Regions from separate parts of the Bacillus sp. JJ1566 genome, predicted to be linked through region 2. Evidence: riboswitches for the same ligand, from Rfam matches in the RefSeq annotation. Region 2 holds a riboswitch; each other region holds the start of a gene.

What was found. Region 2 has a riboswitch for thiamine pyrophosphate ahead of tenA (thiaminase II). Riboswitches for the same ligand answer to the same signal wherever they lie in the genome.
Region 1: linked by a shared signal. The riboswitch ahead of thiT (energy-coupled thiamine transporter ThiT) and the one ahead of tenA (thiaminase II) in region 2 are both predicted to bind thiamine pyrophosphate.
Region 3: linked by a shared signal. The riboswitch ahead of V7112_RS06505 (3-oxoacyl-ACP reductase) and the one ahead of tenA (thiaminase II) in region 2 are both predicted to bind thiamine pyrophosphate.
Region 4: linked by a shared signal. The riboswitch ahead of thiM (hydroxyethylthiazole kinase) and the one ahead of tenA (thiaminase II) in region 2 are both predicted to bind thiamine pyrophosphate.

Annotation. Positions count from the first base shown of each region.
Region 1 is NZ_JBALOP010000030.1:16,992-20,102, reverse strand. Features, by position in the region: gene V7112_RS13295 (DHH family phosphoesterase) at 1-103, opposite strand, end outside; gene V7112_RS13290 (YybS family protein) at 131-1,060, opposite strand; TPP riboswitch at 1,398-1,500, shown strand; gene thiT (energy-coupled thiamine transporter ThiT) at 1,576-2,145, shown strand; gene rpsR (30S ribosomal protein S18) at 2,245-2,484, opposite strand; gene ssb (single-stranded DNA-binding protein) at 2,534-3,100, opposite strand.
Region 2 is NZ_JBALOP010000025.1:194,786-197,896, reverse strand. Features, by position in the region: gene V7112_RS11670 (hypothetical protein) at 1-562, shown strand, start outside; gene V7112_RS11665 (NAD(P)-dependent oxidoreductase) at 618-893, opposite strand; gene tenA (thiaminase II) at 932-1,615, opposite strand; TPP riboswitch at 1,708-1,808, opposite strand; gene trmL (tRNA (uridine(34)/cytosine(34)/5-carboxymethylaminomethyluridine(34)-2'-O)-methyltransferase TrmL) at 1,883-2,353, opposite strand; gene V7112_RS11650 (excinuclease ABC subunit UvrA) at 2,413-3,111, opposite strand, start outside.
Region 3 is NZ_JBALOP010000013.1:25,239-28,349, forward strand. Features, by position in the region: gene V7112_RS06495 (Na+/H+ antiporter NhaC family protein) at 1-154, shown strand, start outside; gene thiW (energy coupling factor transporter S component ThiW) at 192-695, opposite strand; gene V7112_RS06505 (3-oxoacyl-ACP reductase) at 716-1,477, opposite strand; TPP riboswitch at 1,569-1,675, opposite strand; gene V7112_RS06510 (DNA alkylation repair protein) at 1,755-2,417, opposite strand; gene V7112_RS06515 (hypothetical protein) at 2,534-2,665, opposite strand; gene V7112_RS06520 (hypothetical protein) at 2,830-2,973, shown strand; gene V7112_RS06525 (RlpA-like double-psi beta-barrel domain-containing protein) at 3,017-3,111, opposite strand, start outside.
Region 4 is NZ_JBALOP010000054.1:2,561-5,671, reverse strand. Features, by position in the region: gene thiD (bifunctional hydroxymethylpyrimidine kinase/phosphomethylpyrimidine kinase) at 1-47, opposite strand, end outside; gene thiE (thiamine phosphate synthase) at 44-694, opposite strand; gene thiM (hydroxyethylthiazole kinase) at 681-1,505, opposite strand; TPP riboswitch at 1,568-1,678, opposite strand; gene V7112_RS19180 (PadR family transcriptional regulator) at 1,819-2,166, shown strand; gene V7112_RS19175 (HAAS signaling domain-containing protein) at 2,153-3,111, shown strand, end outside.

The DNA.
Region 1 (3,111 bases), on a different contig from region 2:
TCATCCAATGATAAAAAATGAGAACTGCACTAAAAACACTTGTTATCACAAGCAATGCATAGATAGGATAGCGAAATAACTTCCTTTTATAAAAGTCTGGCATGTAATTTTCAGCTCCTAAAGCTTTGTTTTACTTCTTTCCATTAATTCGATTTCGCAGTTGGAATCCTAAGTCAATTATACCTAAGATTCGAATAATATAAAGGAGAAATGGTGTTAAGATTGTTAGTACAATTGGCACGGCCTTTGTGATTCCTTTTTGATGACAGAAATAATAAATGAAAGACAAGCCTTGAATCACCATAAACCACTGCAAAACAAAAAAGAGATTTAAAAAGGCAGTATACCCAAACGTGCCCTTTTCCAGTTCAACAAAGCTAAAAAGTAAAATCAGTAAATAATACCATAAAATACTCTTAGGAAACGAAATCTCACGAAACGGTGGGAATGGATTCATTTTCACCTGAAGTCGAACAAGCACCGGTTTCATTGCTACAACTGTTACAAAAGCTAAAACCATTGCAATTAAAACAAACATGCTTGGGATCATGTATTGCATCATCTCAATCGACTCTTCTAGTTGCGCAATGGCCTCCGTATTCACTTCGCCCCCTGTTGCCCTCATTATACTCTCAGCCATTGCAAAAGATTCCCGTGAGCTTTCACGGATTAGGTCATAGACATCAATTTGTAGTATCAAAACCGCTGTTACATACAGCAGCACGATTGAAAACAAATACGATAAACAGGAACCTAAAAATAACTCAATTCCACTTCTTCCACGGTTAATTAATTCACCAAGTAAAATTCCTGAAATTCCAAACATAATCGTATGTATGATCCCAAAGACAGAGCCTAATAGCCCCGATAATAAAAAGGCAATTAGAATAAATAGCATTGACTGCTTTACCCTATATTTCACCGTAAACAGGATAAATGGAATGGGCAAAAGGAATGAAAGCACGATTCCAAGTAGTGGGACATATAAAGTAAGTAGTAACAGTACACTATATATTGCTAATAACATAGCCCCTTCTGTTATAATTTTTGCTTTTTTCACCTTTTCACCTCAACTTTTTAGAAAAGCGCAAGGCGCTCGCTTATCGGCGCAAGCATAAGACGAGCGCTGACAGAAGGTGTATTTTACCTTCCGAAGCGATTGGCTTATGACCTCGAGCCGATGGCGCCTTGCGCTAGACATTAAAAACACAAACTTTTTTTAAATCACCTTCTATTTTAAAGTTTTACTAGAAAGTCTTCAACCTTTGACTTCCACAGGATGTGGTGACTTGACATTTGACACGGGACGTATCAGTCTTTAGTCAAAGTTCCTCTGTGCAGAAACTTTTTGTTTTACTTTTCCCTATTTTCTATTATGATAGTAATTATAAGTAAAACGTAACCACAAGGGGAGCAATTTTGCTGAGAGTGAACGTTAAGAGTTCAGACCCTTCGAACCTGTTAGTTAATACTAGCGTAGGAATGTGGAGATACTTGAGAACATATACTTTTATTAAAGTTGTTCTCCTTTGGGGTACGTTATTATTAAAACATACTTCAAGGGGGATTTTTTTTATGAGAAGTACTAAATTACAACCAATGATTGAAGCAGCTATTTTTGCAGTATTAGCACTAGCGTTAGACATGTTTGTACCGTCTATTAAAATCGCTACAATATCTATTTCTTTTGCAATGGTTCCCGTTTTTATCATTTCTTTAAGATGGGGATTCAAAACAGGATTTCTTTCGGGATTAATTTGGGGATTATTACAGCTTGTATTTGATCCTCAAATTATTCATCCATTACAAGGTTTTATTGAGTTTGTTATTGCTTTTCCTTTTATAGGCTTTGCTGGTTTACTTAAAAATCCAGTTCAAAAAGCTTTAAATAATAATAAAAAGGGCTTAGGTATAGGTATTATTGTCTTCGCAATATTTGTAGGAAGTGTAGCACGTTACTTTTGGCATTTTCTTGCAGGATTCATATACTGGGGCATGTACGCACCAGAAGGAATGGACCCTGTGTTTTACTCCTTCACATTTAACAGTATTGCGATGCTAGGTTCCTTTATTTCATGCTCTGTAGTTTTGGTTTTACTCATCGTCGCTTCACCTCGTTTTTTTATTCAAAAACAAACTATGTAATTACACAATAGGAACCATAGGGACGATTCTCTTGGTTCCCTTAATAAAAATAAAGAAAAAAAGCGATGACCGCATTGTGACGATCATCGCTTTTCTTTATTATTCACCAGATACATATGGTAATAATGCCATTTGACGAGCACGTTTAATAGCAACAGTTAATTTACGTTGGTATTTTGCGCTTGTACCTGTTACACGACGAGGTAAAATTTTACCACGCTCAGAAACGAATTTTTTAAGTAAATCTACTTCTTTGTAATCGATGTGTGTAATTCCATTAGCTGTGAAGTAACACACTTTACGACGCTTTGCACGTCCACCTTTACGTCCGCCTGCCATCGATTTTCCCTCCTTTTTTAAGTTTTAATTTATACGATTCACTTACAAGTTAGAACGGTAGATCGTCATCTGAAATATCGATAGGCTGTCCATCATTTGCAAATGGATCTTGGTCTACTCTTGTAGGTCCTTGGTTTTGATTTGGGTTCTGACTCTGTCCAAATGGAGAGTATCCACCTTGGCCACCGCCTTGATTTCCACCCTGGTTGCCACCATAGCCACCTTGATTGCCACCATAGCCTCCGCCTTGGTTTCCACCAAAGTTACCTCCACCGCTGCGCTGTTGGTCATTCGCATTTCTAGGTTCAAGGAACTGAACACTTTCCGCTACAACCTCAGTAACATATACGCGTTTGCCATCCTGACCTTCATAATTTCTTGTTTGAAGACGACCATCGACGCCTGCTAAGCTTCCTTTCTTTAGGAAGTTTGCCACATTTTCGGCTGGTCGGCGCCATATGACGCAATTAATGAAGTCAGCTTCACGTTCGCCTGACTGATTCGTAAATGTTCGATTCACTGCAAGTGTAAAGGTTGCAACTGCAACTCCACTTGGGGTATATCGTAATTCAGGATCCTTTGTAAGTCTCCCAACGAGAACTACGCGATTCATCATCAGAACCATCT
Region 2 (3,111 bases):
GGAGTTTTGGAGTTTTCTAAAAGATAAGAAACTAATAGGTCCTCTCTTTAAACGACGTGAAAACGGGAATCATCTAGAGTCAGAAACGGTTCTTTGGTCGAGGGTCAGTGAGTCACTAATCGTATTTATCCATTCCTTTCAGGAGGATCACAGGTACGATGAAGCGGATACAGTCTTTTACCTAATGCGTTTTGCCCGAATAAAAGAACAACTGAGCAAGAAAAATCTATTTAGTAAATTAGGTGCCATTTCGAAAGCAGTTTTTTATGGTTATATGGGAGGATGGGGAGTTAAGCTTTTAAACCCAATACTAACGTCCATTGCTATTATCTTACTCTATACTGGCATCTACTCTATAGGTGGAGAACATACGAATCCATCAACATCATTACAAGAGTCCCTATATAATTCAATCAATCTATCTATCGGAAGATTCTTTAACATTGGAGAAAGTTTATATAATATTGTCTATTTAAGATTTATGGAAGGTCAGGAAGGAATAATAGGTCTAATTTTCATTACACTCATTATAGGGATGTTTATCAGAAAACTTGTCCGCTAGTAAAACGAAAGAAAGAGATTAAGGAACTTACTTGTTCTATCTCTTTCTTTTTCTATTAACTTCTATTTAGGATATTGTTAGGTAATTCACCGTTAAGAACTTTACATGCCGTTTCCGCAACACGTCTATGAAGTTCTCTGGTTGATTCCTCTGTTTTAAATGAAACGTGCGGAGTTAAGATAACATTTTCAAACTCTAGAATTTTATTTTCTTTAGTTACAGGTTCATCTTCTATTACATCAAGACCAGCAGCAAGAATCTTTGAGTTTTGTAACCCTTTAATTAATGATTCCGTATGAATGATAGGTCCTCTCGAAGTGTTAACTATCATAACTGAATCCTTCATCTTTGCGATTGTTTGTTTATTAATCATATGCTTGGCCATTCCTCTATGTTTTCCGCCATATCCCAGAACATGTATTCAAACAGGCTTGTTTTGACAACAATTTCTTCCAGTACTGCTAAATCTCGTTCTGGTTTTTCGCTTGCGATTTCATTGATTAGGTTTATACAATCTTCCGCTAACACTGTAAATTCATCGGATGAATACATCTTCACCCAATCACCATAGAATTCATGTTCCTTGGCACCTGGCCATGTTGCCAATTCTTTCCCAATAAAATTATAGCTCCATGCACAGGCAAGGACAGCTGCGACAACATTTTCAACACCCCCGAGTTGGGCAACGTTCAGCATATAGCTTGTGTATGATGTGGTAGTTGATGCGGGCTTGGTTGCTTCAAGCTCTTCATGAGAGATATCGAATCTTGCGGCATATTGGCGGTGAAGATCCATTTCTATCTCGAGAGTGCCATGCAAAAGATTTGCAAAAACGGACATCGTTTTTAAATCAGGGGCCTTTGCACTCCCTAACGCAAATAGGCGGCTATACTCAATCAGATACACATAATCCTGCTTCATATAATGCTTAAATTTCTCCTTTTCTAACCAGCCCTCGCCAATTCCTTTTACAAATGGATGCTCCAAATAGGAATTCCAAATCGGCTCTACTCGGTTCCACAAACGATCTGTAAATAGTCTGCTCACTTTCATTTCCCCTTTCTCCTTTTGACATCAGGGTGAGAAAAAAAAAACCATCACTAGTGACTAGAAATGGGTTCGGCAAAATTTATTCGTTTACACGAAAAATACCAACTCCACTTCCCTACGCTAGTGTTACCTAGATCAGGTTCAAAGGGTCGATATTTCTATCTCTCAGCACTTACATGCTCCCCTAGTCGAATTGTTAGATTATTAAGTTACTAGATACTAGTTAAACATAGCAGGTTAGAAAAGGCAAGCAGGACAAAGGACCTGTCCCTATTTTAAATGGGAATATCCCTGCTGTCGTAATGCCTCATACACCAATATTGCAGCTGTATTCGAAAGGTTAAGGGAACGAACATGGTTATTCATCGGTATTCTCAAAAAGTGGTTTTTATTATTTTCTAGTAATTCTTTTGGTAAACCAGTTGTTTCTTTTCCAAACATAAAATAATGCTCCTTTGTTACATCACTGAAATCAAAGGCTGAATGTGTTTTTTCACCAAACGTCTCAATAAAGTAAAACTCACCTTGATTTTTCGAAAAAAAGTCATCCAATGAGTCATAATACCTGATGTCTACAGAATGCCAGAAATCGAAACCTGCTCGTTTGATCATTTCTTCATCTGTTGAAAAGCCCAGCGGTCGAATTAAATGCAATGCTGTATCCGTTGCGGCACAAGTAAGTGCAATATTTCCAGTATTAGCAGGTATATCCGGTTGATATAGTACAACATGTATTGCCACAAATGGTCACTCCTTACTTTATAAAGGGTGTCTGCCCCAACATAGGAACAGACACCTATTTAGATATACTTCGCAGTTATAGATTGTTCACAATTCTTAAGACCCGCTGGTGGACCTTCATATAAAATTTCTCCACCACCAGAACCGCCATCTGGACCTAGGTCAATGATCCAATCACTATTTCGAATGACGTCGAGGTTATGTTCAATGACAATAACTGTGTTACCCTTTTCTACTAATTTATCGATGATCAGTAGAATATTGGAGACATCTGATAGATGCAATCCAGTTGTTGGCTCATCTAAAATATAGATATTTCCCTTCTTGTTTAGCTCTTTTGCAAGTTTTAGTCTTTGACTTTCCCCACCGGATAATGTGTTTAGTGGTTGTCCTAATGAGATGTATCCAAGTCCGACTGTTGCCATACTTTTTAGCTGTCGCTGGATGTCTTTTGCTTCAAAAAATTCCACAGCTTCTGCCACAGACATTTCCATGATGTCTACTATGTTTTTATCTTTATAGAGGTATTGGAGCACTTCCTGTCTATAACGATCGCCATGACATTCGCTACATTCCATTTCCATTTTATCCATAAACGATAGATTAAGCTCTACCGTTCCTGTTCCACCACATTTTTCACAGGCCCCTTTAGAGTTATAGCTAAATAACCCACTCTCCACATTATTCGCATCAGAAAAAGCTTTTCGAATCGAATTCATAATACCCGAAAAGGTTGCTGGATTGGAACGTATATTACC
Region 3 (3,111 bases), on a different contig from region 2:
TGCATTAACCTCTCCACTTGGTGACACGACGATTACAACAGCATCGATTTTAGATATGGATTTAGTCGATTATGCTCAATATAAATTAAAGGTTTCAGCGATTGGTGGCGTAATTGCAATTGTGCTCTATATTATCGGTGGTTTATTTATCTAAAAAAGACTAAACAACAATCTGTTTAGTCTTTTTACTTTTAGAAGTTTCGTTCTTGATAAGTTTTAAAAGCTGGGTTTTTTAATACGATTCCAACAATTATAAATCCAAAGATGGAACCTGCAATTGAGCTAAAAATAAAAGACGGTACGAAACCGAAAAGGGCGGCATCCTGGCCCATAAAGAGTGTGGCGATTGGATAACAAGCCATTGCACCCAATAACCCGGTTCCGAAAATTTCACCAGTCATCGCCATTGAAGCTTTCTTCGTTTTTGAATATAATAATGCTGCTAAAAATGCCCCAATCATACTGCCCGGAAATGCGAATAACGAACCCGTTCCAAGCATATTTCGAAGTAATGATACTGAAAAAGCTTGAAGAACGGCATATGCAGGGCCAAGGATTACTGCAGAAAGTACATTAATAAAATGCTGCATTGGAAAAACCTTTGTGAATCCAATTGGTATTGCAAACAAATGGCTTGTAACTGTTCCAATCGCAACAAACATTGCTGTAATAGTCAATTTTAATGTTTTACTCATAATGAATCCCCCTTAAAGATTTAGTCCATTACTAATCCGCCGTCAACGACAAGATTCTGCCCTGTTACACCTTTGCTCCAAGGAGATGCAAAGAAAAGAACTGCTTTTGCAACATCCCCTGGTGTCGTGACTTTTTGAAGTGGAGTAGAATCCTTAATTAATTGGAAAACTTCTTCAGAAGTGGCAGAACTCGCATCGGTTGTTTGAAGTAATCCTCCTGAAATCATGTTAACGTTAATGCCGTATGCACCAAGATCTTTTGCCATGTTTCGTGTGAATCCTAGTAGTGCCGCCTTACTTGTGTTGTAATCGTGATAAGCAACGACTGGATTTTGAAAAAGATTTGTGCCAATGGTCACAATGCGTCCAAAGCCTAGTTCCTTCATATCACTAACCGCAGCCTGGGTCGTATGTAAAGCTCCTCGGATTGCACCTTCAAGCTGTGCATGATAATCCTCCCAAGAAATATCTTCTGCGTTTTTTCTTGCGATGGGGTCAAATCGGAAATTAATTAAGGCATTATTTACAACTGTTGTGATAGGTTGGTCAAAATATTTTTTCGCTTCAGCAAATAAGTGTTGTACCTGTTCCCGATTCCGCACATCTGCATGAATGGCAATCGCATTTTCACCAATTTCGTCTTTTAAAGAATGAGCTTTTTCTTCACTATTGAAATAATTAATAACCACTTTCGCTCCTTCATTAGCAACTGCTTTTACAATTTCACTCCCTAACCCACGTGCGCCGCCTGTAACGAGAATAACCTGATTCTGAAGTTTCATTCTAGTAGCCTCCTATTATGATAGATAAGAAAAACGCAAAAAAGCCAGATCCACATGAATGGACCTGGCTTAAGTAGTAAGAAAAAAATGGAAGTTTTCCACTCTACTTTCCTCCGCCGGTATTACCCGGATCAGGTCCAAAGGGTTAAAAAACGTCCGTTTTTCTCTCAGCCCAATCGGGCACCCCTAGTAGTTTGCGAATATTCTTTCTTTAAGCATAGTATGTTTACACAAAAATGTAAAGGTATTTGATGCTTTTAAAGTGTGAGCCCTGGCTTTAAATATATTTACTACCTTCTCTGACACTAAGTTTCGACAATGTGTTTTCTTTTATAAATTGACGAACTGAATCTGGATTCGTCTTTGAATACTCACGTAAGGACCAGCCGATTGCTTTTTGGATGAAAAATTCCTTACTATCTGCATTGGCTTTTATGTATTTGTAAAGGAATCTTTCATTTGTTTCTTCCTTATATTTTAGTTGAAACAGAATCGATGAGCGTTTCAGCCATAAGTTGTCACCGAATGCCCATTTTTCAATCTTCTTTTCTATGATGCTTGGTGTTTCCTTTGCGATCTTTCCTACTAAATGTGGTGCAATTATATCGACCGTATCCCACCAAGATTTTGTAGTAATAAGAATTTCAATAAATTCCAAGTGGAAGATATTTAGTTTCTTGATGGACTTGACTAAGCAGTCCTGTGCCGCATATTGGTATTCTCGTTCATCTTTCATCCATAATTGTTTTACTAGTTCAAGATCAATTTCCAGCTTTAAAATACCTGTTTCTTTATAAAAATCGCGCATTAATTCTCTTCTTAACGGTGATTTTATTCCAAGGAATGGGAACAGATTTCTCATATATTTCTGCATCGGAACTGCATTTTCATCATTCCGATTTTTTTCAAATAATTCAACGAGATTGTTTAATTCGTTCATGTCATGCTCCCTTATTACGTTTCCTTTATTGTACTTCATATCCTTTTTTAAGCAAAATGAAAAATACCACCTTTTCTATGTATGAATACGTACGAAAAGATGGTATTTTGATTTTCCTACTGCATTTTAATAGGAGTTACGACTGCAAATAGGTTTTCTGTTGGATTGTTTAGGTTGACTTCGATTACTTTGTACCCATCCTTGTCCTTGTAATCATTTGTAACTGGTGTTTTAATCTCGTTGCTCATTGTTTTGTACTTCCCTTCTAACTGTTTTCTCACACAATAAGTAGTATATGAAGGGCAACCAAAAATGTGCTTACTTTTTATAAAAAAATTTCAATATGAGTATCATGTGTAAAAAGAACCTTAAAAAGCCATATTAGTATTATAAATGGGAAAGGATGGAAGTTATGAAGGAAGATCAACATTTAAAAAATCAAGTTCTTTATATCACAAATCCTGCTTACGATGCTTTACAATCAGAAAATCTTCTTGAGTCAAATGATGCAGAAATTCATCGCGAAAACTTCGTTCAATCGGATTTAGAAAAATAAGTAGAAAAAGGAGGACAATTCTGACATTGTTCTCCTACTTTTTTTAATCGATTGGTGTAATTTCTACATTTAAAACGCCGACACTCGGGGATGCACCTAAAGCTTCGAACGCTTTACGGTGAAGATTGATTCGATTTG
Region 4 (3,111 bases), on a different contig from region 2:
GCTCCCCCACTGCAATCAGAGCCAGCAATTGTCAGTACCTTTTTCATGTTCTGTCACTCCTTACCATTTCAGTTGCAAGTTCTTTTAATTCTGCGGTTGCAGCGGTGATAGTTGACTGCGCAAAGATTGCCGATACAACGGCTACTCCGTCCACCCCGCTACCCGCTAACTCTAAAATATTCCCTTTTGTAATTCCGCCAATTGCAACAATTGGAATTGATACGCTTTTACATATTTCTTGAACAGTTTCAAATGCCATCGGTTTTGCATCCGACTTTGTGCTTGTTGGAAAAACAGAACCAATCCCAAGATAATCGGCTCCAGCTTTTTCAGCGGCAATAGCCTGTTCCACATTTTGTGCAGACACACCAAGAATTTTATCTGTTCCAATCAATTCGCGGACCTTTTCAACCGACATATCCTCTTGCCCAACATGCACGCCATCTGCATCACACGCTAGTGCGATCTCGACATTGTCGTTAATTACAAATGGAACATCATAGAACGCGGTTAGCATCTTAAGTTCAATGGCTTCCTGTAAAAATTCATCATATCCAAGATTTTTTTCTCTAAGCTGTAGGAACGTAATTCCACCCTTTAGTGCAGCTTCTACTTGTTCAACTAATGTCTGATTGCCTGTCCAAGCACGATCGGTTACTGCGTATAAAAGCATTGCATTTTTATCGATTTTCAATGTTCATCCCACCTTGTAGTTGTATAAAGTCTAAGTTGCTCATCGCATCAATCAAATACGTGCGCAGTGATGACGTTCCTTCATTTAATTTTTCTACTTTTTGATATGCCAATTCACCGCATAACCCCATCGCACTAACCGCAGCGGCCGTGCCTTTTAACATGTCCTGAGGGTTTGCCCCACAATAAGCAGCTACAACTGCTGAAAGCATGCACCCGGTTCCAGTAATTTTTGACATCATTGGGTGGCCATTGCGGATTATAAAAGCTTCATCCTGATTTGCAACGATATCAATCGCGCCCGTGATAGCAATAACGGCACCTGTCTGATTGCTTACCTCTTTTGCAAATTGAACCATTTCAGCGATATTTCCTTCGTTGATGACATCTTCTGCTGCTGCATCGACACCTTTTGTATTTCCACTGCCAGCATGTACGGTCTTTATTTCTGATAAATTTCCTCTGATAACAGCAAACTCAACTTCTTTTAAAAGGAGATAAACCGTATTGGTTCGTAAGCTTGATGCCCCCGCCCCAACTGGGTCTAAAATAACCGGGTTCCCTATTTTATTTGCAGCTTTTCCTGCTAAAATCATGGATTCAATCGTACGCTCGTTTAATGTTCCAATATTGATGACAAGAGCGTTACAAATGCTTGTAATATCTGCCACTTCCTTAGGATCATCCGCCATAATTGGTGAACCCCCACAAGCAAGAACAATATTTGCAACGTCATTCACCGTCACATAGTTTGTAATATTATGTACAAGCGGTGTTTTTTCCTTAACATTAGCTAAAATCTTTTCAAACATCCTTCATCCTCCTATCCAAAATAAAAATGCGGTATACCTAAAATAGATATACCGCATGAACGCACATACTTACACAAATTCCCTACGTTGGCATTATCCAAATCAGGTTAAAGGGTCTAAGCTACATTTCGCTTACTCTCAGCCCACATGTGTGAGCTCCCCTACTCATATTTAATTGTCTTTATTATACCATACGAAAAAATTCTGTCATTATTTTAAAATGGGTCATTGCTTTCGGAACAACAATAGTGTACGACACATAGTATAGACTAAATACTGTATGACATATAGTAATTAAAAATGAGGTGGGTGAATGAGTAACTTATTAAACTCATTAATGACAGAGCTTAGAAGAGGAACGTTGACACTAGCAGTTTTAAGTCAATTACGAACCCCACAATATGGTTATTCTCTTGTTCAATTATTAGAGGGTTCTGGAATTTCAATTGACCAAAGCACCTTATATCCCTTGCTTCGACGACTGGAAAAACAAGAATTGGTGACAAGCAGCTGGGATACAACTGAAAGCAGACCCCGTAAGTACTATGTATTAAGTGAATACGGGCTCGAGATCTTTCTACAGCTAAAAAAGGAATGGATTCAAAATTCAAAAGAGCTATACAGACTTTTAGAGGGAGAGGAAGATTATGAATCTGTTTGACATCTACATTAAGGAGGTTACGAGACGACTTCCTGAAAAAATGCGTGAAGATATCGCACTTGAACTACGGTCGACCATTGAGGATATGTTGCCTGATGATTACAACGAAGAAGATGTAAAAACTGTACTAGAGAAATTAGGAAGTCCTGTAAAATTAGCTAATAATTATCGCGACCGACCCATGCACCTTATTGGTCCACGTTATTTTGACGTGTATGTAAGCTTACTCAAAATGATTGTACCGATTGCCGCTGTAGTTGCACTCATCTCCGTGGTTGCCGAATTTTTTATCGGGTATCAAGGGGAAGAAGCCGTCATTAATGTGGTGTTGGACTTAATTGGTTTGGGGATTTGGAGAATGATTGACGTTTCGATGCAAACATTCTTTTGGTTTACACTAGTGTTCGCCATTATTGAAAGAATGGATAAAGGAAAAGATGATCAGCGACTAACCACCGGCCTAAAAAAATGGACTCCGGATGATTTAAAAAATATCACCTATATCCCAAAGAAAAAGGCGATTTCAAAATGTGAAGTATTTGGTGCTCTATTATGGACTGCAATCTGGGCAACCCTATATTTTTATGCCAATCAACTTCTAGGTATCTATAAAGGCGAAAATGATGGTCTCGAATTTGTAACTCCCGCTTTAAATCAAGAGTTATTGCTTAGATTTTGGCCGATTGTTCTAGTTGTGATTGGTTTTGAAATCGGATTGACCCTATATAAATTTATCAAAGGACAATGGACGAAAAGAATGGCTATTTACAATACGGTCCTTCAAGTCTTTTCAACCCTTGTATTCATCGTAATCTTCATAAATCCCAATATCTTAAACCAAAACTTTATCAAGCAGATGACAAACCTATTTGACACTCAGGATCACCAATTTAAAACATGGTTCATTGCAACTTTACTCATCTCATTCATCGTTTCTGCAGCCAT